2 regions of the Stenotrophomonas sp. YJH_SMC_69 genome follow, and region 2 is predicted to be linked to the other one. Evidence: riboswitches for the same ligand, from Rfam matches in the RefSeq annotation. Region 2 holds a riboswitch; the other holds the start of a gene.

Region 1 (3,411 bases), on a different contig from region 2:
GGCGGTCAGCTCCAGGCCGGTGTGGGTCTGCGTGCCTTCCTCGACGAAGGTGTAGCCGACGTCGCTGCTGTCGGGCCTGGCGTACTGGTACGGCTGCGAGATGCGGAACACCGCCGCGCCCAAGGTCAGTGCTTCGACCGGCACGTACTTCACGCCCACTTCCAGCTGCCGCGACTGCACCGACGGCAGGAAAGTGTCGGCATTGCTGGTCCAGAACGGCGCTTCCTGTCCCAGCGAAATGCCGCGCACGTAGCTGGCATAGGCGTTGAGCTGATCGGTGGCCTTCCACACCACCGCGGTCTGCGGCAGGAACCGCGACAGGCGGCTGTGCCGCTGCGGAACGCCACGCTTGTCGTAGGCACGCTCGTCCAGGCGCACGAAGCGGCCACCGGCCAACCACTGCCAGTCATCGCCAAAGCTCATCCGGTCCAGCGCGAAGAACGCGGTCTGGCGGCTGTCCAGGCGTCGTGCGGAGGGGCCGGGCATCTTCGGCGACGGCTCGAACACGGGCACCTGCGGATCGTGGATGTTGCTGGTGCCGACGTACTCGTTGACGCTCGGGCGCTTGTCCACGGTGCGGCGGAAGTAGTCGGCACCGAGGGTCAGCTGATGGCCGACGCTGCCGGTCTCGAAGCGGCCACGCAGCTCGGCACGGGCCTGCTGGTTGCGGCGGGTGTCGTCCGGGCTGCGGTAGTCGTAGACATCGTAGTCGCCGTTGGGCGCGAAGTAGTTGCCTGGCACGCTGCCATCGGCGCACTGCACGGCGTAGTAGCAGCCGTAGGCGAAGGCGACGTTGTCATCGATCACCGAGCGGCTGTGGCCGACCGAGACGCGCGACTGCCAGGCATCGTTGAAGTCGTAGGTATGCAGCGCGGTGATGTTGGTGCTGGCGATATCCACCGGGCGCTGCCACGGCTGGTAGCCGAGCAGGTGCTCGCGGTCGACACCGCGCGGCAGGTCACGCGCGCCCAGCAGCTGGTAGCCGGACACCGAGCGCTGCGAGCTGGTCTGGTAGTTGGCATCCACTTCCAGCTTGCCGCGCTCGCCGATCAGCCAGTCGGCGGCCAGCGAGTAGAAGTTGCGGCGGCCATCGGCGTGCGCGACGTAGGAATTGCTGGAGTCCCATGCGGCATTCAGGCGCAGGCCGAAACGCGGGGTGATCCAGTGGCCGACATCGACGGCGACGTAGCGTGAGCCTTCCGAATCGGTGCCGAGCGTGGCGGTGCGTACTTCAGCCGGGCGCTTGCCGATGTAGTTGATGATCCCGCCCGGCGCCATCACCCCTGCCGCCAGGCCGGCTTCACCCTTGAGGATCTCGACCGACTGCACGTTCTCCAGCGCCAGGCGTTGCTCGCCGGCGATGGACAGCCCGTTGAAGCGGTAGCCGGTGGCGGCGTCCAGCGCGAAGCCGCGGATGGCGATGTTCTGGTAGTAGCCCACAGGTGCATACGCATCACCCAGCGAGGCATCGTTGCTGGCCAGCTCGGACAGCGAACGTACCTGGCGACGTTCGAGATAGTCGCGCTCGAGCACGTTCACCGAAGCCGGCGTGTCCTTCCACGAACCGCCGCCGAAGGCATTCACGCGCGAGGTATCGGCCTTCGGCTTGCCGGCCTCCACGCGCACCGCCGCCAGTTCGGTCGGCGAGCGTTCGGCACCAGTGGCAGCCGCATCGGTGGTGGCCTCGGCCTCGCTGGCATGCAGCGGCAGCGCGGCGCAGAGGGCGAGTGAGAGCAGGGTGGGGCGCAGGCAGCGGTTCATTCGGTTCGTCTTCGGACAACAAGGGAGACGAAGCGACGGCGCGCAGGTGCACCGGCCCATGATGGGGGTGTGGCTGCGGCTCAAAGCTCCCTACGCCGGTGCAAACCGGATCAGGTTCCAAGGGACTCTCTCAGCCTGGCAGATCCAGGCACCCCCGCTTCAGGTGACCATTTCACTACAAATGGTACGGATTTGCGAGCGCCAGCCGGGGTCAGATCCCTTTCCTGCGGAAAGGGATCTGACCGCAACGCTGCGTCAACCGGATCACGCGACGGCGTGCAGGGCCTGCAGCAGTGCCCGCCCCGGCGCGCTGTGGAACCACGCCGGATGGCCCAGCATGAAGGGCTGCCAGGCCACGTCGGCATTCGCGGTTGAGCGGGTGACACCTTCGAAGTACTCCACTTCGGACAGTGCGAAGTCGAAATGGACCATTGGCAGCAGGTCGGCCAGCAGGTGCACGCGTGCCGCCGACAACGGCAGCACCTCGCGGTAGCCGTCGAGCAGGGCCAGCGCGATATCGATGCGCACTGCCTCCATGCCGCGCTCCAGTTCCAGCCACGCCACTGCGTTGCGCTCGATCGCGGTGGCGAGGTCGAACAGCGCGCTGGTGGGCGACGCCAGGCCGAAATCCAGCACGGTGCTGACCTCGCCGTTGCGCCACAGCAGGTTGGAGACATGCCAGTCGTTGTGCGCCCACAGCCGGGGCTCGGCGCGCAGGCGCTCGGCCAGGCCGGCGTGCCACGGCAGCACGTCGCGCTGCAGCTGTGCTTCCCATGGAATGCGCGCGAGATAGCGTGCCAGCCCGGGACGTTCATCCAGTCCTGCCTTGATGGCGGCGATCGGATCGTCGGCACGGATCAGGTCGTCGCGCGCCACCAGCAGATGGGTGCTGCGCTGGGGCGCGTGGTAGCTGGCGGCGGCACGGTGCAGCTGTGCGAGCGTGCGCCCTGCTTCGCGGGCCTGCGCGACATCGGTCAACAGCGACCACGACACCGCGTCGCGATACAGGTCGTCGCCCACGCCGACATCGTGCAGTTCAAACGTCCATTCGCCGTGTTCGACCGCAGTGTGGCCATCGGTGGCCGGCAGCACCTGCACCACTGGCACGCCGGCGGCGGCGAGATGGGCGATGAAGTGGTGTTCTTCTTCCAGACAGGCCGCGCTGCGCACGCTGTGGTGGTGGCGCTTGATGAATACCGGTGCGCGCGTGCCATTGACGATGGCGGCGGCAGACAGCGGCCGCGGGCTGTGCCAGCGGGGTTGGCTGTGCCCGCCCAGCTGCGGGTAACGCGTACTCAGCCACGCGATGTCCGCCGCGCTGATCGGTGGCCAGTCGGCAGCGACCTCGTCGTTGTTGAGGCCCTGCACGCGGTGGGAGGAAGACGTCATGCCACAGTCCGATCGGGAAAGTCACATCCAAGGCTGCGCATTCAACGCCATGCGCGTGGCCAACGCAAACGGGCGGGTCATCGACCCGCCCGTCTCCGCGTCATCGGTATGTCGGCGCTGCTTACCAGCCGCGATGGCGGCCGCGGTCGTGGTAGTAGCGGTTGTCGTAGTAGCGCTCACGCTGCCAGCGGCGGTCATCGCCACGGTCGTAGTAGCCACTGCGGTAGTAGCCACGATCGTAACGGCGATCGTAGCGGTCGT
Region 2 (3,411 bases):
GCCACCGCAATGCCCCAGGCCAGCTTGCGCTTCAACGGAGGATCGCCTGCTTCGTCAGTGGACATGCTGGCCAGCACCAGTACCGCCGAGTCGGCCGAGGTCACGAAGAAGATCATCAGCAGTACCAGTGCGATGCACGACAGCAGCAGCGGCAGCGGCATGCTGTCGAACAGCGTGAACAGCACGGTCTCGTAGCCATTGCCCAGCGCCTGCACCAGGTCGGCATGGCCGAAGATCTGTGCCCACAGCGCGGTGCCGCCGAATACGGCGAACCAGAAGAAGCCCAGCAGCGTCGGCGCGAGCACTACGCCGATCACGAACTCGCGCACGCTGCGGCCGCGCGAGATGCGTGCGATGAACGACCCCACGAACGGTGCCCACGAGATCCACCAGGCCCAGTAGAAGATTGTCCAGTCCGCCACCCAGGTGCTGCCGGAGAACGGTGACATGCGCAGGCTCATCGTCACCAGCTGGTTGAGGTAGGAGCCCAGCGTGGTGGTGAAGGTATCGAAGATGAAGCCGGTCGGCCCCAGCACCAGCAGGATGGCGGCCAGCAGGGCAGCCAACGCCAGGTTGAAATTGGACAGCCACTTCACACCTCGCTCCACGCCACTGGCGGTGGACGCCATATACAGCACGAAGGCGACGGCAATGATGGTCATCTGCACTGCGACGGTAGCCTGCACGCCGAACACGCGCTCGATGCCGGCGGCGATCTGGATGGTGCCGAAGCCCAGCGTAGTCGCGACACCGATCGCGGTGGCGACCACTGCAGCGATGTTGACCACCCTACCGATCCAGCCGCGATGGTGGCGGCCGATGATCGGCTGCAGCATGTCGCTGACCAGGCCGCGGCCGTTGCGGTTGAACTGGAACCAGGCCATTGCCAGCCCGATCAGCGCATAGATGGCCCACGGGTGCAGGCCCCAGTGGAAGAATGCATAGCGCATCGAGGCGCGTGCCGCATCCAGGCTCTGCGGAGCAAGCCCTTCCGGTGGCTTGCTGAAGTGCGAAATGGGCTCGGCGGCGCCCCAGAACACCAGGCCGATGCCCATGCCGGCGGCGAACAGCATCGACATCCAGCTGGCTCGCGAGAACTCGGGCTCGGCGTCTTCGCCACCGATGCGCAGGTTGCCGAAGCGACCGAAAGCCAGGTACATCAGGAACACCAGGGCCAGGAATACCACCAGCAGGTACAGCCAGCCGACGCTGCGGATGACTTCTGCCAGCATCGACTGCACCACGGCATTGAAGGGGCCTGGTGCAATACCGGCAAGCAGCACCAGCAGCAGAACCAGTGCGATGGAAACGCGAAACACCATGAAGGAGCTTCTCCGATCAAGGGATTGAGGGGAGCGAGCAGAGCTTGCAGCGAAGGACCGGCGGCATGCAGCGCGAACCGGGCAGGGGCCGCGTCGGCGGCGAAGGACGCATCGGTCGCTGGAGGGCGACGGACGTGCACGTTACTGAACGCGACGTCATGGTTCTGTTAACGAACAGCGATCCGGATCAGATCCGCTTTCCACAGGAAAGCGGAACTGACCGCGGGGGCAACTCCCGGAGCGGGCGCTCTATGCTCTAATGCACGCCAAGAAGCGGGGGTACCGCGGCCATGTGGCCACGGTTGAGACAGTCCCTTGGAACCTGATCCGGCTCATACCGGCGTAGGGAAGCTTTGCAGTGCAGCCGTGCCCGGACACCGCCCAAGGACCGTCCGTGCGCGGTCGCAGTGCGCCGCCGCTTCGTCCCTGACCTTCCTGGACGATGCCCGATGAACGCACAGCTCTCCGCCCTGCAGCAACAGGCCCAGCAACTCTCCGAATCCGTGACCCGGCCCATTCCCGGCTCGCGCAAGATCCACGTACCCGGTTCGCGTCCGGATCTGCAGGTGCCGATGCGCGAGATCGCGTTGACCCGCACGCCGACGCTGTTCGGCGGCGAGGAGAATGCACCGGTCACGGTCTACGATACGTCGGGCCCGTACACCGATCCGGACGCGCGTATCGATCTGTCCGCGGGCCTGCCGGCGCTGCGTCGTGGCTGGGTGGAGGAGCGCGGCGATACCGAACAGCTCGACGGCCTGAGTTCGTCGTTTGGCCGCGATCGCGAGCACGACCCGAAGCTCGATGCTGTGCGCTTCCCCACACGCAGCCTGCCGCGCCGTGCACGTGCAGGCGCGAACGTCACCCAGATGCACTATGCGCGCCGCGGCATCATCACGCCGGAAATGGAATTCGTCGCCATCCGCGAAAACCAGCGGCTGGACGCGATCCGCGACGCCGGCCTGCTGCAGCAGCACCCGGGCGAGGCGTTCGGCGCCTCGATCCAGAAGATCATCACGCCGGAGTTCGTGCGCGATGAAATCGCCCGTGGCCGTGCGGTGCTGCCCAACAACATCAACCACCCGGAAAGCGAGCCGATGATCATCGGCCGCAACTTCCTGACCAAGATCAACGCCAACATCGGCAACAGCGCGGTGTCCTCGGGCATTGCCGAAGAGGTGGAGAAACTGGTGTGGGCGATCCGCTGGGGTGGTGACACCGTGATGGACCTGTCCACCGGCAAGCACATCCACGAAACCCGCGAGTGGATCATCCGCAATTCGCCGGTGGCGATCGGTACCGTGCCGATCTACCAGGCGCTGGAGAAGGTCGACGGCCGCGCCGAAGCGCTCACCTGGGAGATCTTCCGCGACACGCTGATCGAGCAGGCCGAGCAGGGCGTGGACTACTTCACCATCCACGCCGGCGTGCTGCTGCGCTACGTGCCGCTCACCGCCAAGCGCGTGACCGGGATCGTCAGCCGTGGTGGTTCGATCATGGCCAAGTGGTGCCTGGCGCACCACAGGGAGAATTTCCTCTACACGCACTTCGAAGACATCTGCGAGATCATGAAGGCCTATGACGTGACCTTCTCGCTGGGTGACGGCCTGCGCCCGGGCTGCATCGCCGATGCCAACGACGCGGCCCAGTTCGGTGAGCTGGAGACGCTGGGTGAGCTGACCAAGATCGCCTGGAAGCATGATGTGCAGACCATGATCGAAGGCCCCGGCCACGTGCCGATGCAGCTGATCAAGGAGAACATGGACAAGCAGCTGCGTGAATGCGGCGAAGCGCCGTTCTACACGCTGGGGCCGCTGACCACCGACATCGCGCCGGGCTACGACCACATCACCAGCGCGATCGGTGCGGCGATGATCGGTTGGTTCGGCACGGCGATGCTCTGCTACGTGACGCCGAAGGAACACCTCGGCCTGCCCAATCGCCAGGACGTGCGTGACGGCATCATGGCCTACCGCATCGCCGCGCATGCGGCCGACCTGGCCAAGGGCCATCCGGGCGCGCAGGTACGCGACAACGCACTGAGCAAGGCGCGCTTCGAGTTCCGCTGGGAAGACCAGTTCCACCTTGG

Evidence for each region. A riboswitch is a leader RNA that binds a small molecule or an ion and turns the genes downstream of it on or off. The one in region 2 is predicted to bind thiamine pyrophosphate.
Region 1: another riboswitch for thiamine pyrophosphate. It lies ahead of AC5P8F_RS15195 (TonB-dependent receptor); the one in region 2 lies ahead of thiC (phosphomethylpyrimidine synthase ThiC).

Annotation. Positions count from the first base shown of each region.
Region 1 covers NZ_JCAFTS010000008.1:191,498-194,908, reverse strand. Annotated here, with positions in the region: gene AC5P8F_RS15195 (TonB-dependent receptor) at 1-1,761, opposite strand, end outside; TPP riboswitch at 1,832-1,927, opposite strand; gene AC5P8F_RS15190 (phosphotransferase enzyme family protein) at 2,026-3,150, opposite strand; gene AC5P8F_RS15185 (glycine zipper 2TM domain-containing protein) at 3,272-3,411, opposite strand, start outside.
Region 2 covers NZ_JCAFTS010000006.1:812-4,222, forward strand. Annotated here, with positions in the region: gene AC5P8F_RS11905 (BCCT family transporter) at 1-1,322, opposite strand, end outside; TPP riboswitch at 1,588-1,689, shown strand; gene thiC (phosphomethylpyrimidine synthase ThiC) at 1,772-3,411, shown strand, end outside.